4 regions of the Streptacidiphilus rugosus AM-16 genome follow, and region 1 is predicted to be linked to each of the others. Evidence: riboswitches for the same ligand, from Rfam matches in the RefSeq annotation. Region 1 holds a riboswitch; each other region holds the start of a gene.
What was found. A riboswitch is a leader RNA that binds a small molecule or an ion and turns the genes downstream of it on or off. The one in region 1 is predicted to bind cyclic di-AMP.

Region 1 (7,588 bases):
AACCCGGTGCTGGACTACGCGAACGCCATGGTGCCCAGCAAGCAGCCCTCGGCGTCCGGCGCCGAGTCCAACTGGCAGGAGCACCTGACCGGCAAACCGACCTACAGCCCGCCGATCCCGCCGCTGGCCCCGGCGAAGTTCACCGGCAGCCTCTACATCGCCGAGGGCAACTCGATCCGCCCGGAGTGCACCGACTTCTCGAGCTCGGTCGAGAACACCACGGGCAGCTGGCTCCAGAGCGCGGCCCCGCCGGGGCCGGCACCACACCGGGCATGCTGGGCTACATGTTCTGGGCGGCCGAGATGCCGTCCACCCGCGGCGTCACCACCGACCCGCCGAACAGCTGCCAGGGCGGCGTCGGCGTGGGCGCCACGACGTACGCCGTCCCGGTGCCGATGCCCGCACTGCGGCAGAGCTGAGCCGACAGCCGACGACTAGCCCCGCCGCGGCCCGGTCGCCGGGGAGGCCGCGGGCGCGGCGGGGGTCGGGGGCGGGGCGGTGAGGACGCGGACGGCGTAGGGGCGCAGGCTGTCCTGGCCGTGCTCACTGCCGTAGCCGAGCGCGGCCAGCGTGCGGACCAGGGCCTCCGCCATGACCAGGCGCACGGACAGGCCCGCCGCGGAGTCCGCGCCGACCTCAGGATGGGTCCGCCAGTGCAGCCAGACGCCGCCGACGGCGTCGTCGAACGCGTCGACCTCCACCTCGACCCCGGCCAGGGCCGAGGGGGTCACCTCGTAGGGCTTGGCGTTCAGTCCCGCCGTCAGCAGGTCGCGCTCGACGCGCGCGGCCAGTCGCAGCAGCGCGGCCGCGGCAGGCGGGGCCAGTCGTCTGGGGCCGAGCGGCTCCGTCCCGGCGGGGACCGACGCCGTCGGGTCCTCCCAACCGCTGGGGTCGTCCGACCCGGTCGGCTCCTCCGCGTACTCGCCATCCATGGCATATCAGCGTAGAGAAGCCTGCCGTGTCCCCGGGGCCAGTCGCGGCATGATCGGAGAAGATCGCATATGCGGGTTCCCCGACCGTCGCCCAGACAGGAAGCACCGAGGTCCCACCGTGGAGATCAGCTACGCCTGCGAGCCCAGTCCGGACGCCGCCGCCAACGAGGACTTCGTGCTGGCCGGGCCGGGGTTCGGCCTGGTGCTCGACGGCGCGACGCCCAGCGGTCTGCCCACCGGCTGCGTCCACGACGTGCCGTGGTTCGTGGCGAGGCTGGGCGCGCAGCTGGCGCAGTTCCTGGTGACCCACCCGCGCGAGCCGCTGCCGGAGATCCTGCGTCAGGCGATCCTGCGCACCCGCGACCTGCACCCCGAGTGCGACCTGGGCAATCCCGAGACTCCGGCCTCGACGGTGGCGCTGTTCCGCGCCGACGCCGTCGCCGACCGGCTGGACTGCCTGGTGCTGGCCGACTCCCCCGTCGTCGTGCGCCGCGCGGACGGCCGGATCGAACTGGTGGAGGACACCCGGATCGACCACCTGCCCGCCTACGACCCCGTCTCCGTGAGCGCCCTGCGCAACGCGGCGGACGGCTTCTGGGTCGCCTCGACCAGCGCGGAGGCGGCGGAGCAGGCCGTGACCGCCTCGTTCCCCCTGGCCGGGGTGCGCGAGGTCGCGGCGATGTCGGACGGGGTGAGCCGCCTGGTCGAGCGCTTCGGCTGGACCTGGACCGAACTGCTGGACTCCCTGGCCGCGGAAGGCCCCGCGCACGCGGTGGCCGCGGTCCGCAAGGCCGAACTGGCCCTGCGGGACGGTGCGTTCCGCGGCAAGCGGCACGACGACGCGACGGTGCTGCTCGCCCGGTCCTGAACCGCGGGCAGCCCGCTCACGCGCTGCCGCCGGCCGGGACGGACGCCTACCGCTTCCCCGCGCGGTGCCGACGGTGGGCGGGCGCGGCCTTGGCATGTCCGACGGCACGGGCGGCGACCGCCGTGGCGGCCGGCTTCGCCGGGGCCCGCGGTGACGCCGAAGGGCCGGGCCCCGGCGTCTGCTTGGGCTGCACGTGAGTGAGCTGGGCGAAGGCGACGAACCGGTACCAGGACGTGTAGTCCGGCGTGCAGGTCATCAGCGTGAGGTACCGGCCGGGTCGGGTGAACGGGGATCCGGCGGGGACGGCCTTCAGGACCGACACGTTGTCAGGTGCGGTCTGCGGAATGGTTCCGCGCACGGTGTAGGTGTAGGACGCGGTGGCCGTCTCGACCACGGCGGTGTCGCCCTCGGTGAGGGTGGGCAGGTGGCGGAACGGCTCCCCGTGCGTGTTGCGGTGGCCTGCCAGCACCATGTTGCCGCTCGGGTCGGAAGGCAGCGCGGAGCCGACGAGATGTCCGACCAGCCCGTGGTCGAGGATCTGCGTCTTGTCGGTGCCCTCGGCGACCGGGACGACCAGGCCGAGCTTGGGAATGCGCAGCAGCGCGAACTTCTGCCCGACGGCGAGGTGCACGGCAGGAGCTGGCGCCGGGGAGGCGGACCACTGCTGCTCGAGCTGGCTCTGGGCGGCCCCCTGGTCGGCCTTCGCCTGCACGTCGGTCCACCAGAACTCGTAGACGAGGTAGAGCGCGAGCACGGCGCTCACCGCGATCAGCACAGACCCCCCGATGCGCAGCGCTCGGTCGAGCGGCGTCGCCGGTCGTGCGGAGGGCGCGGCATCCGGGGGTCTGCGAAACTTCAAGACATCCAGCCCCGATCGGCTTATCGGTTGCGGACGTGGGCCGCGAACTTCATCGCCACACCGGCCAGGCCGAGGGCGAGCGCCATGCTCGCGTAGATCAGCCCACTGAAGCCGGTCTTGGGGAGTTCGTGTCCGTACATCTTGCTGTTCTCCTCACACTGATGAAGTGTCACTAAGAAATCGGTACGGGAGAGGGGTCAGGTCGGCCCTTCTCGTAGACGGTGAGACCCTTCGAGAGCCTGAGCGGCACCAGAAGGAGTTCGACCACCAGCGCCTTCCATGCATAGTAGATATTGACGAATTTCATGAGATACACACATGGAAGATTGCGCAGCACCCGGATGACCGGAAGCTTCCGTCGTTTGGCCGCATACAGCAACGGCGGTAGCGTGAGCCCGACTTCGAGCCCGGCCCACCAGCCGACGGTGCCCACCCAGGAGCCGCCCATCAGCGGGGCGATGAAGGGGACGGCGAGCCAGAGCGGCGCGGTGACGATCTCCCAGAGCGCGAGCAGGATCCACAGCGCCAGCACCGGCTTGCGCGGGATCATCCGCCACAGGTGCAGCCGGACGTTCTGCGCGAAGCCCGCCATCCACCGCCAGTCCTGCTTGCGCAGGTAGGTGAGGTCCTCCGGATCCGCCGCCCAGGCGACGGCCTTGGCGACGTAGACCGCCTTCTGACCCATCATCTGGGCGGACCAGGTGTAGTCCATGTCCTCGACGATCGTCCGCTCGGGGAAGCCGCCGAAGTCGACGAGCGGCCGGCGCCGGAAGACGGAGCAGCATCCCGAGCACACGGTGGGGCTGTTCGCCATGTTCTGGATCGGTCTGTTCCAGTGGAAGCCGTAGAGGTACTCGATCGACCGCCCGCGCTCGGTCCAGGTCCGCTCGAACCGGCTCTGGACGCAGCCTGCGGCGATGACGACGCGCTCGTCGTCGAAGGCGGGCTTGATCAGCTCGATGTAGTCGTCGGCCAGGACGGTGTCGGCGTCCACGGCGAGCACGAGATCGGTGTCGCAGTAGGGAAGCGCGAAGTTCTGCGCCCTCGCCTTGCTGCCGAGATTGTGGGGCGGCCGCACCACCGTCACACCGTAGGACGCGGCGACCTCCCCGGTCCGGTCAATCGATCCGTCGTCCACGACAATGATGCGCTCGGCCGGAACGGTCTGCCGCAGCAGCGCCTCCAGTGTGGCCGGCAGACCTGACTCCTCATTGTGCGCAGGCACGATCACGGAAAGCGTCAGCATGTTCGCCGAGTTCCTTCGTCCGTAAACGGAGTTCATGTTCCGGGGCGCCTCCCAGGGCACCCCGGAGAACTGTCAGGAAATTCATAGCATCATGTGGACGGCTCGCCGGCTCCGGCGTTACCGGCCATCAGTGTGATGATTTCCGACCGCCCTCGGGGCCGGCGGCGGAGGCGCAGAAAGGCCCCTCGCCGGCGGTCGGTCCGCCGGCCAGGGGCCTCAGCTGTCGCGTCGAGCGCTCAGATGTGCCGCATCGCGTAGATCGAACCGATCTGGGCCATGGGCTCGTAGCGGACGTAGGCGCCGGTGTGCGGGGCGTGGAGGATGATGCCGTTGCCCGCGTACATCCCGACGTGCTCGGCGCCGTTGAAGAAGACCAGGTCGCCCACCTGGAGATCGGCGGTGGAGTTCACCGCCGTGCCGTAGTTGATCTGGTCGTAGGTGGTGCGGCCGAGGTGGTAACCGGCCTGCGCGTAGGCCCACTGCATCAGGCCCGAGCAGTCGAACTGGCTCGGCCCCGTGCCGCCTCGCAGGTAGGGATCGCCTATGCGGGTCTGCGCGGCCTTGAACGCGGCGGCCTCGATCGAGTCGCCCGGCTGCGAGTTGCCCAGGTTCGCCGTCGAGCCGTAGCCGTGACCGCCGACGATCCCGTTGCCGCCGCCGGTCACCGCGGAGAGCTGCTTCGCGGTCAGCGAGTTGAGCAGCTTCTGGGTCTCCTTGACCTTCGCGTCGGCCGCGGCCTTCGCCGCGGCGGCCTGGCGGACACTGGCGTCCAGCGCCTGCAAGGCGGCCTCCGCCTGGGACTTCTCCTTGGTGAGGGTCCGCTCCTCGGACCGCAGCGCGTCGAGCTCGCCGACCTGACTGCTGGTCACCTGGTTCATCGCGGACGCCTTGTCCAGGAACTCACTCGGGTCGCTGCTCAGCATCAGCTGCACCGTCGGGTCGACGGCGCCCTCCGCGTACTGGGACTGCGCGATCCGGCTCACGTCGTCCATGAGCAGATTGACCTTCGCCTGGCGGCGGGCTATCTCGTCCTGGAGCAGCGCGGCCTTCTGCTGCTGGCCCTGGACCTGCTCCTCCACCTGGTCGTAGACCTGGACGGCGTGGTCGGACTCGTTGTTCAGCTGGTCGAGCTGCGCCTTGAGCTGGCCGGTCGTCGGCGTGGGCGCGGCGCTCGAGGACTGGGCGGTGAGTGCGACGCCGGTCGCGGCGACGGCGGTGATCAGCGACACCCGGGCGCGGGTGCGACTCGGGGTGGTGGGACGGCGGTGGGACGCCACGCGGGCGGACTCCTTCTTCCTACGTCCGCCTACCGGGTGAGCTGACGGGTTCGGGCCGGAAGTTCGCCCTACGACATCTCACAGCCCTGCGGCCGCCTGATGCCGATTCACCCCGAGGAACGTGGGTCCCCGGCTCCGAGTCGGCGGCCTGACCGTTGCCCGGCCCTGCTGCCTCGTCAGACTCGGCGGTACCGCCGCGGTCGCCCAGGGTCGGACGATCGACGTCGCAACGGTTCGAGCCCGACCCTAGTTGCCCGATCGTGACCATAGCAATATCTGATGCGTCAGATCCTGTCTGCTTTCCGTCCGAAGTGGCGCAAAAGGACGCGGTGACCTCCTCTTTCCACCCGCCACCTCCACCCTGAGGTGGTGGTCCCCCGGCGTGGCGGCCCGCCACCCTGGGGACATGGGCGCGATGGAGACGGTGGTCCGTGACGCGGTGTCAGGCTGCGTCGGACTGGTCGCGGTGTGCTGGGTGGCGGGCGCGCTGTACTTCGGAGCACAGAGTCCGGCGGGCCTGCGGGGCTGGTCCGCGCGGGCGCGGAGCTCGCTGCCCGCGCGGCTGGGCCTGGTCGCGGGCGTCGCGGTCCTCGTCGCCCTGGGCGGCGGCGGTCGGGGCCGGCTCTGGCGGCATCTGCAGTACTGGCAGCCGGCGCTCGCCGTCCTCGGCGTCGTCGTGGTCGTGGCGTCGACCGCGCTGCTGCTGTGGGCGCGGTGGGTGCTCGGCACGATGTGGGCGAGCGTCCCGCTGGTGCGGCAGGGACACGAACTGCGCACCGGCGGGCCCTACGCCCACGTCCGCCACCCCATCTACACCGGGTTCCTCGGCCTCGTGCTCGGCGGCACGCTCGCGGAGGGCCTCGGTCTCTGGCTGCTGATCGCCGCCGCGTGCGTGCCTTGGCTGCTGCACCGGGTGCGCGTCGAGGACCGGCTGATGGCGGCGGAGTTCGGCGAGCAGTACGCCGCCTACCGCCGCCGGGTCCCGGCCCTGGCACCCCGCCTGCCACACCGGAACTGACGGGCCGCCGACCGGTTCGTCCGCCCGGCGGCCTCAGTCCAGCCGCTTCAGCCCCTCGGCCGTCGGCTGGTACGCACCGGGCGACAGGGCGGGGTCGGTGGCCAGAGCGGCGATCGCCGCGCCGATGTCGGCCGGGGTGAGCACCGGGCCCATCCGGCGCAGGAACTCCTCCTCCGCCACACCCGAGCGCTCGGCGTAGGCCCGCACACCGGCGTTCCCGACGCCGCTGCCGGGGGTCATCGGCGGCAGGATGCTGCGGAAGTCGATCCCCAGGCCGCTGCGGGCGGACTCCTCGGCCGCGTACCCGGTGAGGAAACGGACCGCCGCCTTGGCGCCCGCGTAGCCCCCGCTGACCGGCGAGCCCTTCAGCGCCGCGCCGCTGGAGACGGCCACCACGACGCTGCCCGGGTCCAGTGGGAGCGTCAGCGCCTGCCGGGTCCAGTGGAAGGCGTGCCGGACGTCAGCCTCCCAGTGCCGACTGAAGCTCTCCCAGTCGTACTCCTGCAGCGGGCGCCCCAGTGGAACCGCGCCCGCGTTCAGCACGAGCACCCGCGGCCGGTACTGCGCGAGCAGCCGCTCGGCGACGTCGGGATCCGTCGCGTCCGCGGCGACGGGCACGAAGCCCGCACCGAGGCGTTCGCGCCGTTCGTCCAGCTCCGCCTTGTCGCGGGCGACGCCGACGACGCGCGCGCCGGCCGCGCACAGGACGGCCGCGGCCTCCGCGCCGAGGCCCCGGCTCGCGCCGGTGACGATCGCGGTGGCGCCGGTGAGATCAGGGACGGTCATGGCCGCTCCTCCTCCGTGACGAACTCTCGATGGCCTGATATTCAACCTCTTGGTTGAATGTACCGCCCGCGCTAACATTCAGCAATATGGTTGAGCGTTCTTCGGCACCCCTGGATCTCACCTACATGGCCCTCGCCGATCCGACCCGGCGGGCCATCCTGCAACGCCTGCGCACCACCGAGGCGCGCGTCACCGAGATCGCCGCGCCGCTGCCGATGTCGCTGGCGGCGGTCTCGAAGCACATCATCGTGCTGGAGCGGGCCGGCCTGGTCCGCCGCGAGATACGCGGCCGCGACCACTACCTCAGCGCGAATCCGCAGCCGCTCGCCGAGGCCGAGCAGTGGATCAGCGACTACACCCGCTTCTGGGAGCGCCGCGCCGACGCCCTGGCCGCCCACCTGGAGGCGCACGCCGCGGAGATCGCCGACACGAAGGGGAGCACGCCATGACGGACGCCGTCGTCCGGGTCACCCGCAGCCTGAAGGCCGACGCCGAGGACGTCTTCGACGCGTGGACCAACGCCGACCGGCTGCAGCAGTGGCTCTGCCCGGATCCAGGCATCGTCGCCGAGGCCACCTGCGATCCGGTCGTCGGCGGCCGCT
Region 2 (7,588 bases), 1.7 Mb from region 1:
CGTACCGCGCCGCCTGCGCCCGATGCAGCGGCACCGGGTCGAGCAGCGTCACGTCGTGGCCCCACGCCGCCAGTTCCGCCGCATACACGCCGGGGCCGCCGCCGATGTCGAGCACCCGGCTCGGCGCGGGCGGCAGGTGGCGTTCCAGCAGTTCCAGCGTGCGCAGACGTTCCGCGCGCCCGGCCGCGCTGCGGTGCAGCCGGGTCGACTCGTCGTAGGCGTCGGTGTAGAAGTCGATGATTTCCGGGGCGACGGGCGAGACGGGGGCGACCGGGGCAGGCTCACTCATGTCCGGATGATTCCAGGGCCGGGCGCCGCCCCGCCTCCCGATTTCCGGGGGCGTTTCCGCCGTCGGAGGCGATTTGTCAGTGGCGGGTCGTACGGTTGGTGCCGTGAGACCCATCACCGATCTTCAACGGTCCGTGGCGCCCTTCGAGGTCGTCAGTCCCTACCAGCCCAACGGCGACCAGCCCGCGGCCATCGCGGAGCTGGAGCGTCGCGTCCGCGCGGGCGAGAAGGACGTCGTGCTGCTCGGCGCCACCGGCACGGGCAAGTCCGCCACCACGGCGTGGATGATCGAGAAGCTGCAGCGCCCCACCCTCGTGATGGCGCCGAACAAGACGCTGGCCGCCCAGCTGGCCAACGAGTTCCGCGAGCTGCTGCCCAACAACGCGGTCGAGTACTTCGTCTCGTACTACGACTACTACCAGCCCGAGGCGTACATCGCGCAGACGGACACCTACATCGAGAAGGACTCCTCGATCAACGAGGAGGTCGAGCGGCTGCGCCACTCGGCCACCAACTCGCTGCTGACCCGCCGCGACGTGATCGTGGTCGCCTCCGTGTCCTGCATCTACGGCCTCGGCACGCCGCAGGAGTACGTGGACCGCATGGTCCAGCTCCGCGTCGGCGACGAGATCGACCGCGACGCGCTGCTGCGCCGGTTCGTCGAGATCCAGTACAACCGCAACGACATCGCCTTCACCCGCGGCACCTTCAGGGTCCGCGGCGACACGATCGAGATCTTCCCGGTCTACGAGGAGCTCGCGGTCAGGATCGAGATGTTCGGCGACGAGATCGAGGCGCTGAGCACGCTGCACCCACTCACCGGCGAGGTCATCAGCGAGGACCAGCAGCTGCACGTCTTCCCCGCCTCGCACTACGTCGCCGGCGCGGAGCGCATGGAGCGCGCCATCACCGGCATCGAGGCCGAGCTGGAGCAGACGCTGGCCACCATGGAGAAGCAGGGCAAGCTGCTGGAGGCCCAGCGGCTGCGCATGCGCACGACGTACGACATCGAGATGATGCGTCAGATCGGCACCTGCTCCGGCATCGAGAACTACTCGCGGCACATCGACGGCCGCGACCCGGGCAGCGCGCCCAACACGCTGATCGACTTCTTCCCCGAGGACTTCCTCCTCGTCATCGACGAGTCCCACGTCACCGTGCCGCAGATCGGCGCGATGTACGAGGGCGACGCCTCGCGCAAGCGCGCGCTGGTCGAGCACGGCTTCCGGCTGCCCTCGGCGATGGACAACCGCCCGCTCAAGTGGGAGGAGTTCGTCGAGCGCATCGGTCAGACGGTCTACCTCTCCGCCACGCCGGGCGCCTACGAGCTCTCCCGCTCCGACGGCCACGTCGAGCAGATCATCCGTCCGACCGGCCTGATCGACCCCGAGGTCATCGTCAAGCCGACGGAGGGCCAGATCGACGATCTGATCCACGAGATCAGGCTCCGCACCGAGAAGGACGAGCGGGTCCTGGTCACCACGCTGACCAAGAAGATGTCCGAAGACCTGACGGACTACATGCTGGAGCTCGGCATCCGGGTCCGCTACCTGCACAGCGACGTCGACACGCTGCGCCGGATCGAGCTGCTGCGTCAGCTGCGGGCCGGCGACTATGACGTGCTGGTCGGCATCAACCTGCTCCGCGAGGGCCTCGACCTGCCCGAGGTCTCCCTGGTCGCGATCCTCGACGCGGACAAGGAGGGCTTCCTGCGCTCGCCCACCTCGCTGATCCAGACGATCGGCCGCGCGGCGCGCAACGTCTCCGGCCAGGTCCACATGTACGCGGACCGGATCACCCCGGCGATGGACCGGGCGATCTCGGAGACCAACCGTCGCCGGGAGATCCAGCAGGCCTACAACGCCGAGAACGGCATCGACCCGCAGCCGCTGCGCAAGAAGATCGGCGACATCCTCGACTCCCTGGCCCGCGAGGACATGGACACCGCCGAGCTGCTCAGCACGGGATACCGCCAGTCCGGCGGCGCGGGCGGCAAGGGGCAGAAGGCGCCGGTCCCGGCGCTCGGCGCGAAGGGCGCGGCCGGCAAGCAGGACGCCAAGAGCCTGCCCGCGGCCGAGCTGGCCGATCTCATCGGCGAGTTGACGGACCGGATGCACGCGGCGGCCGCCGAGCTCCAGTTCGAGGTCGCCGCCCGGCTGCGCGACGAGGTGAACGAGCTCAAGAAGGAGTTGCGCCAGATGCGCGAGGCGGGCATCGCCTGACCGGTCGACAGCGCTGATCGGGCCGCGCGTCCGGGGCTCGATCAGTGTCGGGGTCGTAGGGTTCAGCCTAGGAACCGGATACCGCATGTCGCGGATCGATCGGGGAGGGCCGAAGCATGTCGGTGAGTTTGGGCAAGGGGCAGAGCGTCAGCCTGGAGAAGGCGGCGGGCGGGGGCTCGCTCGCCGTGGTGCGGATGGGGCTCGGCTGGCAGGCCGCGCCGCGCAAGGGGCTGTTCCGCACGCGTCGCCGCGAGATCGACCTGGACGCCTCGGCGGTCCTGTTCACCGCGGACGCGCTCGCGGACGTGGTCTTCTTCCAGCACCTGGTGAGCAACGACGGCTCGGTCCGGCACACCGGCGACAACCTGGTCGGCGGCAGCGGCGGCGAGGACGACGAGTCGATCATGGTGGATCTGCGCAAGGTCCCGCAGAAGATCACCCAGATCGTCTTCACCGTGAACTCCTACAGCGGCCAGACCTTCCAGGAGGTCGAGCTGGCCCACTGCCGACTGGTCGACGAGTCCACCGGCACGGAGCTCGCCCGCTACACGCTCAGCGGCGGCGGCGCGCACACCGGCCAGGTCATGGCCAAGGTCTACCGGGACGCGGGCGGCGGCTGGCAGATGGCCGCGATCGGCGTGCCGGCCCAGGGGCGGACCTTCCAGGACATGCTTCCGGCGATCCAGCAGTGCCTGTGAGATAGGCCTCAACTGTCCGCAGAACGATTGGTTGTGGTCATTCAATCTGCCTAACCTGCGCGGGTCCGCTTCCTCAACCGGACCCCTGCGCGCGGGAACGCCGAATCCTGCCCCTCGCCGCCGGGTCGAACGAACAGCACGGGCCGGAGCGGGGGAACCAGGTGCACGACGCCTCGCTTCGGCGCGGCTTGGGGTGAAGCCGCGTCCGCGGCCGGGCTACTCTCGCGGCCCGAATCCGACAGCTCACCTCGCAGGCGTCGGAGAGGCGCCATGCACCCCATCCTGTCGACCCCTGCCCGCATACTCGCGTTCGGAGCCACCCCGGCGCTCCTTCTCGGCGCGGCGTTCGCCCCCCAGGCGCAGGCCGCCACCCCGCGCGTCAGCGAGACCGGCCTGACCGCGACGGTGAGCGGTACGAGCGCGACCGCCACGGTCAAGGTCAGCGCCACCTCCTGCGTGACCGTGCGCAGCCTCGGCGTGGCCGTCCGCGACGCGGCGGGCCGCCACCTGGACTTCCCGCAGTGGCGCAGCAACGCGCGCATCTGCCCGACCGGCCTGACCGTCAACGCGGGCACCCGGACCCTCGCCGCGGGCCACTACACGATGATGGGCGCCTACCTCGACGCCTCCGGCTGGCACAACCTGACCGCGAAGACGCTGATCGTGGGCTCCGGCTCCACCTCGGCCCCCGCGCCGAAGCCGACCCCCACGCCGACCCCGACGCCCGCGCCCGCCCCGAGCGGCGGCAGCGCGATCCCGGCCGGGGTGGCGTCCTCCTCCACCCCGATCTGGTCGGAGGAGTTCAGCAACCCGATCAGCTGGGGCCAGCGCTGGGTCGGCGACACCTCCACGGCCTACCGCTACGGCAACCACAACCCGGACGACAACAAGCTCGACTGGCTGGACACCAACGACGTCTCCGTCGCGAACGGCGTGGCCACCTTCACCGCCCAGCCGAGTTCGCACACGCTGGAGAACGGCAAGCAGGCGTGGACCACCGGGCTGCTGACCACCGAGGGCTCCAAGGAGGGCTTCCAGGTCAGGACCGGCGACTACGTCGAGGCCCGCGTCAAGCTCCCGACCGGCACGGGCGCCTGGCCGGCGTTGTGGACCTGGAAGAACGGCAACGGCGAGATCGACTCCTTCGAGTACCACCCGGACAACCCGAACCTGCTGGAGTTGACCAACCACGTCACCTCCGGCGGCGACTACTACACCGACGCGAGCGCGGTGAAGCCGGGCGGCTGGGTCACCATCGGCACCAAGTACGGCGCCGACTCGGTCGACTGGTACGTCAATGGCGTCAAGGTCTACTCGGACGGCCACGGGGTGGGCGCCAACTGGTCCGCCTACCTGATCCTCAACCTGTCCCTCTCCGCCGGCCAGTACCACGCGGCTCCGAGCGGCAGCACGCCGATCACCTTCTCGGCCGACTACCTGCGCGTCTACCACTGACACGCCCGGAGTCCGCCGCCCGCTTCACCTCCCCTTTGCTGTCTTGTTAGCCTGGCAGGGCAAGCGGAGGGGAGTACTCCCTAGAACGACGTCCTCGTCAACACGGCGGTGCCCGGCACCGTCCGGTGGCGTCGGCCCTGTTGCGGCAGGGCGGAGGAGACCTCCGGCAGAGTTGTCGTCTGCCGGAGGAGCAGTCGTTCATGGACGTATCCGTGACCCTGTGGGTCACCACCATCGCCGTACTCGTCGCACTGGTCGCCGCCGACTTCTTCATCGGCGGGCGGAAGCCCCACGAGGTCACGCTGCGCGAGGCCGGCGCCTGGACCGTGGTCTGGATCGTGCTGGCCCTGCTGTTCGGCGGCTTCGTCTGGTGGCACTCGGGCGGCGAGCCCGCCGGGGAGTTCTTCGCCGGCTACATCACCGAGAAGTCGCTCAGCGTCGACAACCTCTTCGTCTTCGTACTGATCATGGGGAAGTTCGCCGTCCCCGCCGCCTACCAGCAGCGGGTGCTGATGGTCGGCGTGCTGATAGCGCTGGTGCTGCGGGCGGTCTTCATCGCCGCGGGCTCGGCGGTCATCGCCTCCTTCTCGTGGGTCTTCTTCCTCTTCGGCGCCTTCCTGATCTGGACCGCCTGGAAGCTGATCAAGGAGGCGCGGGCCGGTGAGTCCGAGGAGGAGTTCGAGGAGAACCGTCTGCTGAAGGCCGTCGAGCGCCGCTTCCCCGCGACCGACGGCTATCGCGGCACCAGGCTGGTCGTCGTCGAGAACGGCCGGCGCCTGATCACCCCGATACTCGTGGTGATGCTCGCGATCGGCACCACCGACGTGCTCTTCGCGATGGACTCGATCCCCGCGATCTTCGGGCTGACGCAGGACCCGTACATCGTCTTCACCGCCAACGCCTTCGCGCTGATGGGCCTGCGCCAGCTCTACTTCCTCATCGGCGGTCTGCTGAAGAAGCTGGTCCACCTCTCCTACGGGCTCTCGCTGATCCTCGGCTTCATCGGCGTGAAGCTGCTGCTCCACGCCGCGCACGAGGCCGGGGCGCACTGGGCGCCGGAGATCGGCATTCCCTTCTCGCTGGGCTTCATCGTCGTGGTGCTGACGGTCACCACCGTCACGTCGCTGCGGGCTTCGCGTCGGCAGGAGCGTCTGCCGCCGCCGTGACCGGGCCCGGAACGGGGCCGACGAGGCCGGCGGCCTGCTTCCGCCCGGGAATGGCGAGCGTGAGCAGCGCGGCGAGCAGGGCCACAGCGCCGCCGATCACGAAGCCGACCCGGAAGCCCTCTGCGGAGGGCAGCGTCACCGGCCCCATCCTGACGGTCATGTGCGCGAGCACCACGCCGACCACGGCCGCCGAGGTGGAGGTGCCGATGCTGCGCATCAGCGTGTTGAGGCCGTTGGCGGCGGCCGTCTCGGACGGCGGCACGGCCGACATGATCAGCGCGGGCATCGCCGCGTAGGCGAAGGCGATGCCCGCCCCGATCACGCTGGAGAAGAGCAGCACGCCCCAGACGTGGTGCATCAGCGGGAGTGCCAGCCCGTAGCCCAGGGCGATCACGAGCGCTCCGGCGAACAGTGAGGCCTTCGGCCCCCGTGCCCTGGAGAGCCGGGCCGAGAGCGGCGAGACGGCCATCATGACCAGTCCCGACGGCGCGACCACCAGCCCGGCCGCGACCATGGACTGCCCGAGGCCGTAGCCGGTCGCCTTCGGCAGCTCCAGCAACTGCGGCACGATCAGCGACATCGCGTACATCGCGAAGCCGACCACGACCGAGGCGATGTTGGTGAGCAGCACCTGACGGCGCATCGTGGTCCGCAGGTCGACCAGCGGCGCCGCCTGCCGCAGCTCCCACCAGGCCCAGGCGGCCAGCACGACGGCCGAGGCGGCGAACATCCCGAGCGTGGTCCCGCTGCCCCAGCCCCAGTCGCCGCCCTTGGAGATCCCGAGCAGCAGGCAGAGCAGGCCGGCCGAGAGGCCGACGGCGCCGACCACGTCGAAGCTCCCGCCGCTGCGCAGCGGGGACTCCGGCACCACGACGACCACCAGCACGGCGACGGCGGCACCGAGGGCGCCGGAGGTCCAGAAGAGGGTGTGCCAGTCGCTGTGCTGGGCGATGGTCGCGGCCGCGGGCAGCCCGAGCGCGCCGCCGATCCCGAGCGAGGAGCTCATCAGGGCCATGGCGGATCCGAGCTTCTCCGGCGGCAGTTCGTCCCGCATGACGCTGATCCCCAGCGGGACGACGGCCATGCCGCAGCCCTGCAGCGCGCGCCCGACGACCATGGAGGGCAGCGAGCTGCCGAGCGCGCTGACGAGCGAACCGACGACCAGGAGCAGCAGGCTCAGCACCAGCATGCGGCGCTTGCCGAGCATGTCGCCGAGCCGTCCGAGCACGGGGGTCGCCACGGCGGCGGCGAGCAGGGTCGCGGTGATCGCCCAGGAGGCGTCGGTGGCACTGCTGTGCAGGAGGCGGGGCAGGTCCGGGATCAGCGGGACGATCAGCGTCTGCATCAGCGAGACGACGATTCCGGCGCAGGCGAGGACGCCGACGATCGCGCCGCCGGTGCGCGGGTGCCGGGGCTCGGGGGGTGTGCTGCTCATCGGCGCTCCTGGCCTGGTGTGGAATGTGTATGGTGCACACAATGTGTACCGTACATACGGGCCTGCTGGCGATACCCTGCTGCGGGATCCGGAAGAGGACGGGAGGCGGCACGGTGCACCGGGAGCTGCCGGAGATCGAACGCGAACTGATGCTGCTGGGGCGCCACACGGCGATGGCCTCGCTCCGCCGGGACCAGCCGTCGGACCGCCTCGACCGCAGCGCGTACACCCTGCTGACGCGGCTCCGCACGCAGGGGCCGATGTCGATCGGCCAGCTCGCGGAGGCCTTCGGTCTGGACACCTCGACGGTCAACCGCCAGACGG
Region 3 (7,588 bases), 2.7 Mb from region 1:
GAACTGACGCATCGGGTAGGCGAGCGCCGCGACCAGCGCGCAGACCACGAGGGCCAGCACCGCCGCCCGACCGGTCAGCTTCGGCCGCTTCCTGGCCTGCTTCTTCTTCTCCGCCACCGCTGCTCCCTCCCTCGGCCCCAACGCGACGACGCCCCGCCGCCCCCACCCTAGAGGGTGAGCGCGACGGGGCGTCGGAGGCGGCGTCAGCCGTTGAAGCGCGGGAAGGCGCCGCGGCCGGCGTACTCCGCGGCGTCGTCGAGGATCTCCTCGATGCGCAGCAGCTGGTTGTACTTGGCGACGCGCTCGGAGCGGGCCGGGGCGCCGGTCTTGATCTGGCCGCAGTTGGTGGCGACGGCGAGGTCGGCGATGGTGACGTCCTCGGTCTCACCGGAGCGGTGCGACATCATGCAGCGGAAGCCGTTGCGCTGGGCCAGCTCGACCGCGTCCAGCGTCTCGGTCAGCGAGCCGATCTGGTTGACCTTCACCAGCAGGGCGTTGGCCGCGCCCTCCTTGATGCCGCGGGCCAGGCGCTCCGGGTTGGTGACGAACAGGTCGTCGCCGACGAGCTGGACCTTGTCGCCGAGCTCGGCGGTGATGGTCTTCCAGCCCTCCCAGTCGTCCTCGAACAGCGGGTCCTCGATGGAGACCAGCGGGTACGCGGCGACGAGCTCGCCGTAGTAGGCGCTCATCTCGGCGGCGGTGCGGGCCTTGCCCTCGAACTGGTACGCGCCGTCCTTGTAGAACTCGGACGCGGCGCAGTCCAGGGCCAGCGCGATGTCGCGGCCGGGGGTGTAGCCGGCGCCCTTGATCGCCTCGACGATCAGGTCCAGCGCCTCGCGGTTGGAGTCGAGGTTCGGCGCGAAGCCGCCCTCGTCGCCCAGACCGGTGGAGAGACCGCGGGCCTTCAGCACGCCCTTGAGCTGGTGGTAGACCTCGACGCCCCAGCGCAGCGCCTCGGAGAACGACTCCGCGCCGATCGGCGCGATCATGAACTCCTGGATGTCCACGTTGGAGTCCGCGTGCGAACCACCGTTGAGGATGTTCATCATCGGGACCGGCAGCACGTGGGCGTTGGGGCCGCCCAGGTAGCGGAAGAGCGGCAGGTCGCTGGCCTCGGAGGCGGCGTGCGCCACGGCGAGGGAGACGCCCAGGATCGCGTTGGCGCCCAGGGAGGACTTGTCGGCGGTCGCGTCCAGGTCGAGCATGGCCTGGTCGATCAGGCGCTGCTCGGTGGCGTCGTAGCCGACCAGCTCCGGGCCGATCTGCTCGATGACGGCGAGGACGGCCTTCTCCACGCCCTTGCCGCCGTAACGGGACTTGTCACCGTCACGCAGCTCAAGGGCTTCGAAGGCACCGGTGGAGGCGCCGGACGGCACGGCAGCGCGGCCGGTGCTGCCGTCGTCGAGGCCGACCTCGACCTCGACGGTGGGGTTGCCTCGCGAGTCGAGGATCTCCCGGGCTACGACGACGTCGATGGACGGCACAACTGTCTCCTCAGGGGGATGCGGGTTGTTACGCACAGAGCCTAGCCCGTGTCGGGGCCGGGACCACTCAGGACCTTTGCCCTGTCTTGACTGACGGACATCTGGCGCAAACGCGGGAAAGCCCCTACCGGTCGGTAGGGGCCTTTCGCGAAGGTGCGTGCCGCGTCCGCTACACGAGGACGAGCCGCTCGCCGACGAAGATCAGATCCGGGTCGCTCCCGACGGTGGACCGGTTCCGCTCGTACAGCGCGTGCCAGCCGCCCGCGACGTGGTGGCTCGCGGCGATGCCGGAGAGGGTGTCGCCCGCCTCGACCGTGTAGACGCCGGCCGTGGACGAGCCGCCGTGCGCCGGCGCGCCGGGCCTCGGCTTGGCGTGCTTGGGGGCGGACTTCTTCGGCGCGGCGGGCTTGCTGTGCGAGTGGCCGGAGCCGGACTTGGAGGAGGTGTCGACGGTGGCCGGCGCACCGCCCGCGCTCAGACCGGCCCGCGGGCCGCAGACCGGCCACGCGCCCGGCCCCTGACTGTCCAACACCTTCTCGGCGACGGCGATCTGCTGACCCTTGCTCGCGTGGTTCGCGGTGGAGGCGTAGGCGCCGCCGCCGTAGGCCCGCCAGGTGCTGGCGGAGAACTGGAGCCCGCCGTAGTAGCCGTTCCCCGTGTTGATGGACCAGTCGCCGCCGCTCTCGCACTGGGCGACCTTGTCCCAGGTGGAGACGGACGCGGCGCTCGCACTGGCCGCCCCGATGAAGGGGAGGGCCACCGCGGCGCCGGCCACGCCGGTGGTCGCGACGATGGCCTTGGCCTTGTTGACGCGGATTCGGCGATGGCGGCCGTTGCCGGAGAGGAGCATGAAGGATTCCCTCTGCGACGCCTGCGAGGTGAGCTGTCGGGTTCGGGCCGTAGAGGCTGGCCCGGACGCTGATGCGTCTTCACCCCGAGCCGTCCGCGCTCCCGCGTGAACGGCGACCTACCTGGGTCCCCCACTCCTGCCCGTTCGTCAAGTCGACGTTGCCGCCCCACGGTGGACAGGACTCGGCGTCCCGCGAGGCGGTGTCCGCTGACGCGAACTTCACGGAGGCTAGGCAGGTTTTCATACGAACTCAACCTCCGACACGAGGAGCCGGAGGGCCGCCGACCCGGCGTCAGCCGCGTGAACTGGGCTTCCTCTGCGCCAGGACGTCAGATGTGAGCTCCGTTACCCTGCCGTGATACGAGCAACCGGTGGGTCAGGTGTGACCACTCGTCAAAGAGGGACGCCTGGGGAACGCCCACCCCCAGCAGCCGCTCACTCCGCCGCGACAACCCGCCGGCCCAGCCCAGAAAGCGCACTCCCGCCGCGCGCGCGGCCGAAGCGTCGCCGACCGCGTCGCCGACGTACACGCAGCGGGAGACGGCCTCGCCGGCCACTCCCAGAGCGTGCAGCGCCTCCTGGATACCGGAGGGGTCCGGCTTCATCCGCGCCAGGTCGGCGGGGCGGCCGACGACATGCTTGGCCAGCGCCTCCACCAGGCCCGCACCGAGCAGGTACTCCTCGATCGCGGGACGTGCGTTGTTGCTGACCACGGCCAGGGGGACGCCGGCCTTCGCCAGCGCCAGCACACCCTCGCGCGCACCGGGCGTCGGATCGGCCGAGACCGCCGCCAGCAGCTCCTCGCGGGCCAGGGCCCGGTCCGTCAGCGCGATCAGCCGGGCGGCCTCGGCCGACGGCGTTCGGGCGGCGTCGAGCAGTGCGGGCAGTCGGGCCAGCAACCCGTGCGGGTCGTCGGTCTCCTGGAGCCATGCCACGCCCTGCCCGCGCAGCTCGTCGAGGAGCACGCGGGCGACCCCGGGCGCCGGGCGGCGGGCGAAGAGGTTGCACACCGGCCCGTCGAAGTCGAGCAGCACGGCGGCGACGGCCTCGTGCGGCGGCTGAGGGTGCGTGATCGCGTCACTCCGGTTCGTTCACGTGCGCCGGCCCGTCGAGCGGTGGCCGGTCGTGCTGCGGTTCGTCGGGCAGGGGTCTGGAGAGGGAGACGCCGTAGGGCTCGGCCCTGGCCCACCAGGAGGCGAAGAAGGCCCGGGCGGTGTCCACGTAGACGGAGTCCGTGTGGTTGGCGAGAGCCTGGCGCCGGCGCGGGAAGAGCCGGGTGCTCAGGCCGGTCAGGTCCTCCAGCCGCACCAGGTGGCCTCCGACGTGGACCGGGCGCTCTATGAGTTCGTACCAGCCCTCCAGCACCTCGTCGTCGTTCAGCACGTACAACTTCGACATCGGCGGAAAGGGCACGGTGCGGACCTCGATCACCGGCTCCGAGTCGACCAGCTGGTAGGTCTGCAGCGAGAGGGCCGCCGAACGCAGCGAGGTCACCTGGTCGTGCGAGATGCGGCGCAGCCGCTCCAGCGGCCTGGTGTCGCCCGGGTCGCCCAGCACCCGCGGATAGGTGGGGGTGGCGCTGAAGTCGCAGACGATCAGCCGGATCCTGAACTCGCTCAGCCGGGGCTCGCGGCGCGCTCGCAGGCCGATCAACTGGAGCTGGAGGGCGGAGACGAAGGACTCGGCCGTGACGCACAGGACGTCGACGTGGAGGCGTCCGCTGCGCAGCACCCGATCGAGGTGGCGTCCCAGCACGTTGACCGCGCCCTCGGCGGCCGGCTCCGGCGGTGCGCCCGGCTCCTGGGGACGGGCGCCGGTCAGCACGGCGCGCTTGCCCGGGTGGGTCTCGATCAGGCCGTCGCGAGCCAGCACGGTGAGGGCCTTGTGCACCGTGACCCGGGACACCTGCAGCTCCTCCGCCAACTGCCGCGCGGAGGGCAGCGACTGACCGGCCTGCCACTCCCCGGCCGCGATGCGCTGCACAAGCCGCTCCCTGACACCTTTCGGAGCCACTGGACCACCCCCTCACGGGGAGCCTACTCCCCTATGCAGCACGCAACCTGTCTATCCGTCAGATTTACAGGTTACCCAGTTGGCTGTACTGGAAATCATCTGTGCAACAGGGGAGGTGGACAGATGGAAGTACAAGGCAAGCTGTTCGACTGGCTGCTGGAGCTGTTGCTCCAGAACGCCGGCGTCGACACCGGCGTGATGCTCGTCGCCATGATCGCCCTGCTCTGCCCGCGCGAGCAGCGTCGCTCGCCGGTCGGGGTGATCCTGGCGCTCGGGCTGGTGATGTTCTTCGGCGGACACCTGGTCCTCCGCATCACCGTTCCGGGCTCGTCGACGTGACGCGGCGTGACCTCGACATGATGTGACGTGACGTAGGGCCAGGGATCAGAACTCGACCGGCAACTGCCGCAACCCCCGCATGATGAGGCCGCCGCGCCAGCGCAAGTCCGCTGGGTCGGCGGCCAACGTGGTCTTCGGGAGCCTGCGCAGCAGCGCACCGATCGCGTACTGCGCCTCCATCCGGGCCAGCGGCGCGCCGATGCAGTAGTGGATGCCCAGCCCGAAGGCGATGTGCGGGTTGTCCCGCCGGGCCAGATCCAGCACGTCGGGCGCGGCGAAGCGCCCGGGATCGCGGTCGGCTGCCGCGAGCACCACCAGCACCGGGTCGCCGACGGCGATCTGCTGCCCGCCGAGCGTCAGCGGCTCGGTGGCGAAGCGCCACGTCGCGATCTCCACCGGCCCGTCGTAGCGCAGCAGTTCCTCGACGGCGGATTCGAGCAGCGCGGTCTCCCCGCGGTCGAGCGAGGCCTGCAGCAGTGCGCGCTGCCCGGGGTGCGTCAGCAGCGCGTACATGCCGTTGCCGATCAGGTTGACCGTGGTCTCGAAGCCGGCGAAGAGCAGGATGAAGGCCATCGCCGCGGCCTCGTTCTCGGTGAGGTGCTCACCGTGGTCACTGGCCCGGATCAGGCCCGAGATCAGGTCGTCGCCGAGGTCCGCGCGCTTGCGGTGGATCAGTTCGGCGAGGTAGCCGCGCATCTTCTTCACCGCCCGGCCGACGCCGCCGCGCGGCGACTGACCGTGGTGGATCATCATGCCCGCCCAGTCGCGGAAGTCGTCCTGGTCCTCAGGAGGCACGCCGAGCAGGTCGCAGATCGCGTAGATCGGCAGCGGGAAGGCGAACTCGTGGATCAGGTCCGCGTGGCCCCGCTCGGCGAACCCGTCGATCAGCCGGTCCGTGATCTCGCGCACCCGCGGCTCGAACGCGGCGACGCGACGCGGTGTGAACGCCTTGGCCACCAGACGCCGCAGTCGGGTGTGGTCCGGCGGGTCGATGTTGAGCAGGTGCGTCATCAGGTCGGCGCTCCGCTCCCCCGGGATGCCGACACGTCCGCTGCGGTGCGCCTGCGTGCTGTGACGGGCCGGGTTCTTGCTCAGCCGCGCGTCGGCCAGGGCCTGCCGGGCGTCCGTGTATCGCGTGACCAGCCAGGCGTCCACGCCGCTCGGCAGTGTGGTCCACCGCACGGGCGCGTGCTCGCGCAGCCAGGCGTACGCGGGGTAGGGATCCGCTGCGAAATCGAAGGAGAACAGCTGAGGCGGGATCGACGATTGCACTCCACGACGTTAACCGTTCGTAAAGGTGGGGAGAGACACACTGTCGTACCCACCGGCAGTGAGCTTACGATCGCCCGCAGCGATCGGGCCGTGCGGGGGTCCGGGCTGCCGAGCGGAGACAGGGGTGCGGGCATGGAGCTGAAGGGTGCCGTCGTCGTCATCACGGGCGCGGCCGGTGGGATCGGCGCGGCGATGGCGCGGCGTTTCGCCGCGGAGGGCGCACGCGGGCTGCTGCTGGCCGACCTCGACGGGTCGAGGGTCGAGGATCTGGCGCAGGAGCTGGACCGGGCGGGCTGCCACACGGTCGGCGTGGCGAGCGACGTCGCGCGCGAGAGCGACGTCAAGGCGCTGGTCGACACGGCGGAGAAGCATCTGGGTCCGGTGGACCTGTTCTGCAGCAACGCCGGAATCGGCAGCGGCGCGGGCATCGGCGCGCCGAACGAGCTGTGGCAGGCCAACTGGGACGTCAACGTGATGGCCCACGTCTACGCGGCGCGGGCCGTGCTGCCCGGCATGCTGCGGCGTGGCCGCGGCTATCTGCTGAACACCGCGTCCGCGGCGGGCCTGCTGCAGATGCCGGGCGACGCGGCGTACACGGCGACGAAGCACGCGGCGGTGGCCTTCGCGGAGTGGCTCTCGGTCGCCTACGGCGAGCAGGGCATCCGCGTCAGCGCGCTGTGCCCGCAGGGCGTGCGCACGGGCATGACGGCGCAGGAGGACGTTCGCGCGGTCCTGACGGCCTTCGGCCCCATGCTGGAGCCGGAGGACGTCGCGGACTCGGTCGTCCGCGGCCTGGCCGCGGAGCAGTTCCTGATCCTCCCCCACGAGGAGGTCGCGAGCTACGAACAGGGCCGCGTCGCCGACCGCGAGGCCTGGCTCGCCGGCATGCGCAAGGCCGTCACCCAACTCCCCACCCTCGGCGCGTAACCCCTCCGGGTCCCCGGGCAGGACCCGGGGACCCGGAGACGCCTCCGCGGTACGGAGGGCCGTGGGTGCGGCCCCGCCGGGGAGGCCGGGCCTGGCGGGCGGGCCTGGCGGGCGGGCCTGGCGGGCGGGCTCGGCGAAGACGCCCTAGTGGACGACGCGGTAGTCGACGAGCAGGTAGCCGGTCGGGGACGTCTCGCTGTGGATCACCTCGAGGCGGATCGGCGGCAGGCCGTCGAGGAGGCGGCGGCCGCGGGCGGCGATCCGCGGTGCCGTGACGAGCCGGAGTTCGTCGACGACGTCGGCCGCGAGCAGGGCCTGTGCCACCGTGATGCTCGCGTGGACGCCGATGTCGCCGCCCGGCTGCTGCTTCAGCTCACGGACGAAGCCGACCAGGTCCCCGTCGATCGCCGTCGCGTGGTCCCAGCCCCCGTCGAGGGGCGTCGACGTGGCGACGTACTTCGTGACCCCGTTGATGAACGTCGCGAACGGCTCGATCTTGCTCTCCGGCCAGAACCGGGCCCACTCGTCGTAGCTGCGACGGCCGAGAACCACCGCGTCCTGGGTCTCGATCACAGCGGCGAGGTTGGCGTCCATCGCGCCGTCCCAGTCCGCGAAGAACTCGTCCGGGCTCTCGGCGACCCCGTCGAGGGAGAGCAGGGTGTAGACAACGATCTTTCGCACGCCTCATACCTCCGATTGGCAT
Region 4 (7,588 bases), on a different contig from region 1:
AACGGGCGGGCCGGCGGGCTCGCGCCGCGCTACTCGCAGCCGTTCGTCGCCGTGCCCAGCGTCTCCGCCGGGCCCGTGCCCACCGGCTACGACCCGCACGCGGACGCGCCCGCCGCGGTCGCCGCCGCGCAGGCGGCCTCGCGGAAGGACGGGCGGCCGGTGCTGGTCGAGTTCGGCGCCGACTGGTGCGCCGACTGCCAGGTGCTCGCCCAGCGTTCGGCCACGCCAGGGGCGTGGCTGGTGCTGGCGAGGAACTACCACCTGGTCACCGTCGACGTCGGCCACTTCGACCGCAACAGCGCGCTGGCCGCGCGCTGGATCGACCTGAAGCGCAGCGGCATCCCCGCGCTGGTCGTGCTGGACCCCGACGGCCGGGTCAGGGCCACGACGCAGGACGGCAGCTTCGCCAACGCCCGCTCGCTCTCCGTCGACGCCCTCACCAACCGACTCGTGGACTGGCTGTACCCCGCTTCCCGATCATGACCGATTCCACTCGAAGTCATGAATCTGCCCATTTCGGTGAGGTGTTCCGGGTTCGTACCTGATGTGATGCCGCCATCCGTACACGATGCATGCACGACGGGCGGTGTCCGATGAAGCTTCTCGGGACCCTGGCCGCCGCCGTCCAACGGCGGCTGCTCTGGATCATGCTGCTCGCCTACGTTCTCGCCGCGGCCCGGCCCGGGCCGGGACAGGCCCTGCGCGGGGTGACGCTCGCGCGGTTCGACGGGGCCGCCTTTCCGCTCCAGGCGGGACTCCTCGCCCTGATGGTCTTCAACGCCGGCCTGACCGCCAGGTCCGAGGCCCTGCCCGCGCTGCTGCGGCATCCCCGGGCGCTGCTGGTCGGCATCGCCTCCAACGCCCTGCTGCCGACGCTCCTGCTCGGCGTCGGCGCCCTCGCGGCCGACGGCTGGCACAACGTCCACGAGGCGCAGAGCCTGCTCGTCGGCCTCGCCCTGGTCGGCGCCATGCCCGTCGCCGCCGGAGCCACCGTCTTCGCCCAGGGGAGCGAGGGCAATGCCACGCTGACCCTCGGCCTGGTCGTCGGCAGCACCCTGCTGAGCCCGCTCACCATCCCGCTCGGGCTGCATCTGGGCGGGTTCCTGGCCTCCGGGCCCTACGCGGCGGACCTGCACGCCGTCGCCGAGCACGCGTGCAGCGCCTTCGCGGTGCTGGCGGTCGTGCTGCCGTGCGCGGCGGGCCTGCTGACGGGGCGTCTGCTGGGCGCGCGGCTCGGGCCGGTGCTGCCGCTGGTCAGGGCCGCCGGCCTCGCCGTGGTGGTGCTGCTCAGCTACACCAACGCCTGCGGCGCGCTGCGGCAGGTGGTGGAGCGACCCGACCCCGACTACCTGGTCCTGGTCGTCGTCGCGGCGGCGGCCATGTGCGGCGGCTCCTTCCTCAGCGGGTGGGTGCTGGCCGGCAGGCTCGGCGTCCCGCGCGCGGACGCGATCGCGCTCACCTACGCCTCCGGGATGAACAACAGCAGCGCCGGAGCGGTCGTCGCGGCCACGCGGCTGCCGGGGAACCCGGCCGTCCTGCTGCCGATCCTGGCCTACAGCCTGCTGCAGAAGGTGCTGGCTTCCTCGGTCGGTGCGCTGGTCAGGAACGCACCGTTCGGTGACGAAGGTTCAGCGGGGTCCACGGCCGTCCCAACTGCCCCTAAGGAACCACTTGGATTCAGACGGCTTTAGTATTAACTTTCCATAACAGTACGCGCGGCTACAGTCGTTCGACCGTCGGACGACGTCGTGCGGATCGCCTAATCCACATGGAACCGGGGACCCAGGTACCTGGGGTGCATCGGCCTCGCGGCCGTAGGAGACCTCCCTCTCCGAACCCGTCAGCTAACCCGGTCGGCGAAGGGACGGAAAGGAGCACGCCAGTTATGGCGTCATACCCGGTCGAGACCGTCGCCGAGCCCTCGACGGCGCAGCAGGCGACGAGCGCCCTGCCGCGGCAGCGTGGCGCGGCGCTGGGCCTGGCGGCCATGGCTGTCGGCGCGAGCAGCGTGATCGGCCTCGCCGGCCCGGCCCTCGCGGCCGACCGTCCCGAGCACACCGGCCCTTCCGGCTCCCTCCTCCTCGACGAGCACGCCACGGCGGCGCCGGCCGCCGACGCGGGCACGGCGCTGGCCGACCGCATCCGCGCGCAGGCGACGCAGCAGCGCGCCGACGCCGAGACCACGGCCCGCAGGGAGGCCGCGACGGCGGCCTCGGCGAAGGCCGCGGCGGTCGAGCGGGTCCGTACGACGGAGACCCTCACCCTTCCGGTCCCCGGCGTCAGCACGACCGCGTACGGGCAGTCCGGCTCCTACTGGTCCCACCTGCACACCGGCCTGGACTTCCCGGCCCCGGCGGGCACGCCGGTCCGCGCCGTGGGCGCGGGCGTCGTCACCTCGGCCGGCTGGGCGGGCTCCTACGGCTACCGCGTCATCGAGACGCTGCCGGACGGCACGGAGATCTGGTACTGCCACCTCTCCGCCATCGCGGTCGGCGCGGGCTCGGTGACCGGCGGCCAGCCGATCGGCCGCGTCGGCTCCACGGGCAACTCCACCGGCCCCCACCTCCACCTCGAGGTCCGCCCCTCCGGCGGCGACCCGGTCGACCCCACGGAGTGGCTCACCGCCCACGGCGTCGAGCTCTGAGCCACGCAGTTGATCAAGCAGAGCCTCGCGCCCCTGGACAGTGCAACTGACCCTGTGATGTGAGGTGTCGCGCCCGCGCGGCAGAGCCGCGCAGTTCCCCGCGCCCCTGAGGTAGTGCGGCCAACCCTTTGTTCTGAGGTCTCCCGCCCGCGTGCCGGAGGCGCGCAGTTCCTCGCGCCCTTGGTGGTGCAACGGCCCTTGGCCGGGAGGGGCTACGCCTTGCGGTCCGCCAGGCTCCAGGACGCGAGGGCGACGCCCGTGGCCACGGTGAGGACCGAGGGCCAGGCGCCGATCTTCTTCGCCAGGGGGTGGGAGCCCGCGAACGCGGCCACGTAGAGGCCGCCCAGCGCGGCCGCCGTCCTGGGCCCCGCCGCGCCGCGCCACTGCAGGGCCGCCACGCCGCCTGCCGCGGCCAGCGCCACCCCGCCGAGCTCCCTCCGCTTCGTCGCCCGTGCGACAGCGAAGCCGCCCACCAGACCCGAGGCGGCTGTCACCGAAGAGGGAATCCGGGCCATGGAACTGAACCTCCGTCACTCAATTTGTGCGCGTGTTGTGAAGATGCAGGCCGACATATCCGATATAGACCCGGCCCGTACCCGAACAGTCGTCGTGATAGTGCAGTCGAGGCGCCGTTCCGCCGCCGCCTATCCGCAGATGCGCGCCCATGAAGACCCGACCCGAAGGGTCCACCGCCGTCGGGACGGGAAGAAGCCGTTCCCGCTTCCACTTCGCGTTCGTGCTCACCGTGCGGGACTCGCCGCGGATGACCTTGCGCGGCGGGAAGGGGTGGCAGTCGGGGGGCGTGTTCTCGCACCAACTGCGGAAGTCGCCGCCCGACGTGCCCGCCTTGGCCGCCTCCGCGTAGTCGGAGAGGGCGAGCAGCGCGTCCCACGTCATCCGGACCCAGGTGGGGTGGTCGGTCTGCTCGTCCAGCTCCTTGGTCAGCCGCGCGTCCCCGGTGAACTCCAGCAGCGGGAACTCGCCCAGCCGGTCCAGCAGCTCCGCGAACGTGCCCGGCTCGGCGTCCTGGGGACGGGCCGGCCGGCCCGCGAGCGAGCGCAGCTCCGTGCGGGCCGCGCGCAGCTCGCTGTACTGCTCGTCGTACTCCGCCGCCAGCTGCGACTCGCGCTCCTCCGCCGCGCGGAGCCAGCGCCGGACCTCCTGCAGCTCCTCGGCGCGGGCGCGCTGCTCGTGGGCCTCTTCCTCCTCGTGGTCGACCAGCAGGCCGCCCGGCAGGATCGCGTCCGCCTCCGGCAGGCCCTCGGGCCGCAGCAGCGGAAGCCCGACCAGCTGGTCGGGCAGCGGCGTCTGCACGGCGAGCCGACGCGGCAGCCAGGCCAGCAGGCCCGAGGCCCGCCGCAGGTTCTCCTCGATCGTGGAGCGCGACATCACCCGGTGCCTGGCCGCCTCCGGCGCCCACGCCGGATCCAGGCCGGGGAGGTAGGTGCGGACCGCGCCGCCGTAGACCCGGTGGTGCTCCAGGGCCGCGTTGAAGGTGCGCTCCGCGCCGGGCGCGAGGGCGTAGAGCACGGCCAGGCCGCTGCAGCTGCGCAGCAGCGGGTCGACGGTGTCGTTGAGCCAGTCGTCGAAGTCGGCGTGCAGGGGCGTGCTGGCCACCACGATGGGGAGCCTGCGGTCGGGGTCGCAGAGCTCGTCCAGGATCTCGTCGACGTCCTGGCGCTCGATGACGCTCGGCAGGCCGTGCACCCGGGCGGCGCCCGCCTGCTCGCCCTCGACCGCGTCCAGCACGTCCAGCAGCCCGCGCGCGAGCGCGGGGACGGGGGCCTTCGCGGGCTCCTCACCGCGGACCGGCAGCTGCTCGGCGTCCAGCTGGACCCAGGTGCGGCCGTCCCTGGCCGAGGCCACGGTCAGCGAGGTCTGCCAGATGCCCTGCACGGTGAACTCGCGCAGCCGCCAGCGCGCCAGCCGCCCCTGCACGGCCTTGCCGCGCGCGACCTGGTCCAGCACGGCCTGCGGCCCGACCAGGCGACGGCCGTTGCCGGTGCCGGGCTCGTCGTAGTGCAACGCCTTCAGCCACTGCCTGAGCTGCTGCTCGGCGAGGGCAACAGTCTCCTGGTGACCGTGCCCGCTGGTCACGGCCATCCGATAGATGCCATCGGTCACTGGCGCTGCCTCCTGACGCTGTATCGGCGTCGCCGCACGGCGGTGTGCGGGTATTCAGGACAACGCGGCAGGACCCGGCATTGGTTCCGGTACGGCCGAAGTCACTGGTCGGAGGGGGGCACTTCCTCGGAGTCCGCGGCGGCCGGGCGGGTGGCCGGGTACTGGTAGGGGGGCTGCGGTTGCGGCGCCGGCTGTGCCTGCGGCGGTCCGACCTGGGGATACGCCTGCGGGTACGGCTGCTGGTACGGCTGTTGCTGCTGCGGGAACCCGTACGGAGCCTGCCCGTACGGCCCGGGCTGCTGCTGGGGATACCCGTTCTGCGGATACCCCTGCTGGGGCACGCCCCCCTGCGGATAGCCCTGCTGCGGGTACCCCGGCTGCCCGTACGGCCCCGGCTGCTGCCCGTACGGCCCGGGCTGCTGTGGGAAGGCCACGGGCCGCTGCGGGTAGCCGACGGGCCGCTGCGGGTAGGGATGGGCGTACGGCGACGGCGCCGGGTACGCCGCGCCAGGGGCCCGGCCCCAGACCGTCGCGACCGGCGGGTTCCTGCGGAGCAGCTCCTGCTCGCCCACGCGGGCGAAGATCGGGGTCACCACGTCCTTCCGCTCCCACAGGTGGTGCAGCAGTTCCTGCTCCCGCACCGCGAAGTCCGGCACGGCGAGCCCGCGCGCGACCCGCTCACGGAGCAGCGCCAGGGAGGTGGCGAAACCCTGGTACTCGCGCATCGCCTTGTCGCCGTGCGGACCCTGCTCGAACCTGGAGAGCGCCCGCGCCTGCTTGCGGGTCCGCATGGACGAGAGCACGACCGGCACCTGTCGGCCGATCCAGCCCGCCGTGACGTAGACCGCGAGCTGTTTGCCGACGACGGTCAGCTCGTTGCCGCGCGACCAGACCAGCAGCCAGACCATCAGGGCGAAGACCGGGACCATGAAGAGGAAGTAGACGCCGAGGAAGCCGACCCCGCCGAGCACCGGCGAGCTGTTCCAGGTGCCGTGCATCAGCATGGCGAAGATCCAGCCGGCGATCGGCGCGCACACGCGCTGCCAGCGCTTGCGGCTGATGGCCGCGATGCCGAAGCCCACCGCCGTCATCGAGGTGAAGAGCGGGTGCGCGAAGGGGGACATGACCTCCCGGATCACGAAGGTCATCACGGTCGTGACGACTCCGGTGCCGCCGTCGCCGCCGGAGTCCGTCACCGACCGGCCGATGTAGAGGATGTTCTCGGTGAAGGCGAACCCGGTGGCGGTGAATCCGGCGTAGACGGCGCCGTCGACGATGCCGGTGAAGTCGCGACGCCGGAAGAAGAAGATCATCAACAGCGGTGCGGCCTTGACCGACTCCTCGACCAGCGGAGCCACCAGGCTCGCGCCCAGCGTCTGGCCGCCGCCTATCTGGCGGACGATCAGGTAGTCCGTGGCCCAGGTGTTGGCCTTGATGGCGATCAGCGTCGCGGCGCATGCGCCCCAGGCGAAGCAGAAGAGCAGCAGCTGCCAGCGCTTGGGCTCGACCCGGTCCAGCCAGAAGTAGCCGCACAGGATCAGGGGTACGGGCAGCACGGCCAGGCCGATGCCGACCAGGAAGCCGGGGGTGCCCGTCTGGCTCTGCACCATGCCGAGGATCGCGAACCCGCACAGGGCGAGCCCGAGCGCGACGGCGACGAACCACAGCCAGCGGTACTCGAGCAGGTTGCGCCGGGCCTTGTACTGGAAGCTGGTCGGCGGCTTGAACGGCAGCGCGTCCACCCCGCCGGCCTGCGGCGCGGCCGGCAGTCCCTCGGGCAGCGGTTCCGTCGGCACGTCCGACCGGGCCTCGGCCTGCGCCGCGGGCGACACCTCGACCTGCGGTGCGGCCTGCGGTTCGGACTGCGGCGCGGCCTGCGGGTCGGGTCGGGTTCCGGGCTGGGGCGGGGCCGTCGGCGCGGACGAGGGCTCGGGCTCGGGTATCGGACCGGCCGCGTCGGCGGCCGAGGGTTCCTGCTGCGCGCTGCTCACCCCATGACCTTAGCGGGGCGGCCGACCGGCCGGTAAGGACTTCCGCCCTGGCTGCGGCCCCGGCCGCCGGCCGCGGCTCAGCGACGCCGGAACAGGAGATCGTGCACGACGTGGCCCTTGGCCAGCCCCTGCCGCTCGAACTTGGTCACCGGCCGCCAGTCCGGCCGCGGCGCGTAGCCGTCGTGCAGGTTCTCCAACTCCGGGGAGCCGGACAGCACCTCGAGCATCTGCTCGGCGTAGGGCTCCCAGTCGGTGGCGCAGTGCACCGTCGCCCCGGCGCGCAGCCGGGAGACGGCCAGCGTCACGAAGTCCGGCTGTATCAGCCGCCGCTTGTGGTGGCGGGCCTTGGGCCACGGATCGGGGAAGTAGATACGCAGCCCGGCCAGGCTCGCGGGCGGCAGCTGATCCCGCAGCAGCACGACCGCGTCGCCTTCTGCCAGCCTGACGTTGTCGAGGCCGTCGGACTCGATCCGGCGCAGCAGGTTGCCGTGGCCGGGGGTGTGCACGTCGGCGGCGAGCAGGCAGCGTCCGGGCTCGGCGGCGGCCATGGTCGCGGTGGCGTCACCCATCCCGAAGCCGATCTCCAGCACGACCTCCGCGTCGGTCCGCCCGAACCAGGTGTCCAGATCGATCCGGCGCTTGCCGTCGATGCGGATGCCCCACGCGTCCCAGGAGCGGTCCAGCGCGTCGTGCTGGGCGGCGCTCATCCGGCCCTTGCGCGGGTGGAAGCTGCGGATCCGCTTCTCCCCGTGCAGTTCGGCGGAGAACGGGCTGCCCGGACGCGGGGCGGCGGCCTGGGCGTCGACGGGGTCGGGGGCGGCGGTGGTCG

Region 2: another riboswitch for cyclic di-AMP. It lies ahead of BS83_RS44515 (glycoside hydrolase family 16 protein); the one in region 1 lies ahead of BS83_RS27210 (C40 family peptidase).
Region 3: another riboswitch for cyclic di-AMP. It lies ahead of BS83_RS39205 (LysM peptidoglycan-binding domain-containing protein); the one in region 1 lies ahead of BS83_RS27210 (C40 family peptidase).
Region 4: another riboswitch for cyclic di-AMP. It lies ahead of BS83_RS03455 (M23 family metallopeptidase); the one in region 1 lies ahead of BS83_RS27210 (C40 family peptidase).

Annotation. Positions count from the first base shown of each region.
Region 1 covers NZ_JQMJ01000004.1:4,005,336-4,012,923, forward strand. Annotated here, with positions in the region: gene BS83_RS27185 (glycoside hydrolase family 18 protein) at 1-438, shown strand, start outside; gene BS83_RS27190 (hypothetical protein) at 435-932, opposite strand; gene BS83_RS27195 (protein phosphatase 2C domain-containing protein) at 1,051-1,800, shown strand; gene BS83_RS27200 (class E sortase) at 1,847-2,659, opposite strand; gene BS83_RS27205 (glycosyltransferase family 2 protein) at 2,832-3,905, opposite strand; gene BS83_RS27210 (C40 family peptidase) at 4,142-5,182, opposite strand; cyclic di-AMP (ydaO/yuaA leader) riboswitch at 5,193-5,338, opposite strand; gene BS83_RS27215 (methyltransferase family protein) at 5,589-6,200, shown strand; gene BS83_RS27220 (SDR family NAD(P)-dependent oxidoreductase) at 6,234-6,986, opposite strand; gene BS83_RS27225 (ArsR/SmtB family transcription factor) at 7,073-7,435, shown strand; gene BS83_RS27230 (SRPBCC family protein) at 7,432-7,588, shown strand, end outside.
Region 2 covers NZ_JQMJ01000004.1:5,671,165-5,678,752, reverse strand. Annotated here, with positions in the region: gene BS83_RS34935 (class I SAM-dependent methyltransferase) at 1-289, opposite strand, end outside; gene uvrB (excinuclease ABC subunit UvrB) at 393-2,510, shown strand; gene BS83_RS34925 (TerD family protein) at 2,627-3,208, shown strand; cyclic di-AMP (ydaO/yuaA leader) riboswitch at 3,297-3,480, shown strand; gene BS83_RS44515 (glycoside hydrolase family 16 protein) at 3,479-4,663, shown strand; gene BS83_RS34915 (TerC family protein) at 4,864-5,829, shown strand; gene BS83_RS34910 (MFS transporter) at 5,780-7,264, opposite strand; gene BS83_RS34905 (MarR family winged helix-turn-helix transcriptional regulator) at 7,414-7,588, shown strand, end outside.
Region 3 covers NZ_JQMJ01000004.1:6,701,181-6,708,768, forward strand. Annotated here, with positions in the region: gene BS83_RS46045 (FtsB family cell division protein) at 1-117, opposite strand, end outside; gene eno (phosphopyruvate hydratase) at 204-1,484, opposite strand; gene BS83_RS39205 (LysM peptidoglycan-binding domain-containing protein) at 1,654-2,334, opposite strand; cyclic di-AMP (ydaO/yuaA leader) riboswitch at 2,338-2,494, opposite strand; gene BS83_RS39210 (HAD family hydrolase) at 2,664-3,368, opposite strand; gene BS83_RS39215 (GntR family transcriptional regulator) at 3,412-4,347, opposite strand; gene BS83_RS39220 (hypothetical protein) at 4,471-4,686, shown strand; gene BS83_RS39225 (cytochrome P450 family protein) at 4,732-5,958, opposite strand; gene BS83_RS39230 (SDR family oxidoreductase) at 6,091-6,885, shown strand; gene BS83_RS39235 (dihydrofolate reductase family protein) at 7,030-7,566, opposite strand.
Region 4 covers NZ_JQMJ01000003.1:20,290-27,877, reverse strand. Annotated here, with positions in the region: gene BS83_RS43520 (thioredoxin family protein) at 1-483, shown strand, start outside; gene BS83_RS03460 (bile acid:sodium symporter family protein) at 594-1,691, shown strand; cyclic di-AMP (ydaO/yuaA leader) riboswitch at 1,747-1,874, shown strand; gene BS83_RS03455 (M23 family metallopeptidase) at 1,886-2,644, shown strand; gene BS83_RS03450 (hypothetical protein) at 2,857-3,159, opposite strand; gene BS83_RS03445 (hypothetical protein) at 3,179-4,768, opposite strand; gene BS83_RS03440 (PrsW family intramembrane metalloprotease) at 4,870-6,759, opposite strand; gene trmB (tRNA (guanosine(46)-N7)-methyltransferase TrmB) at 6,837-7,588, opposite strand, start outside.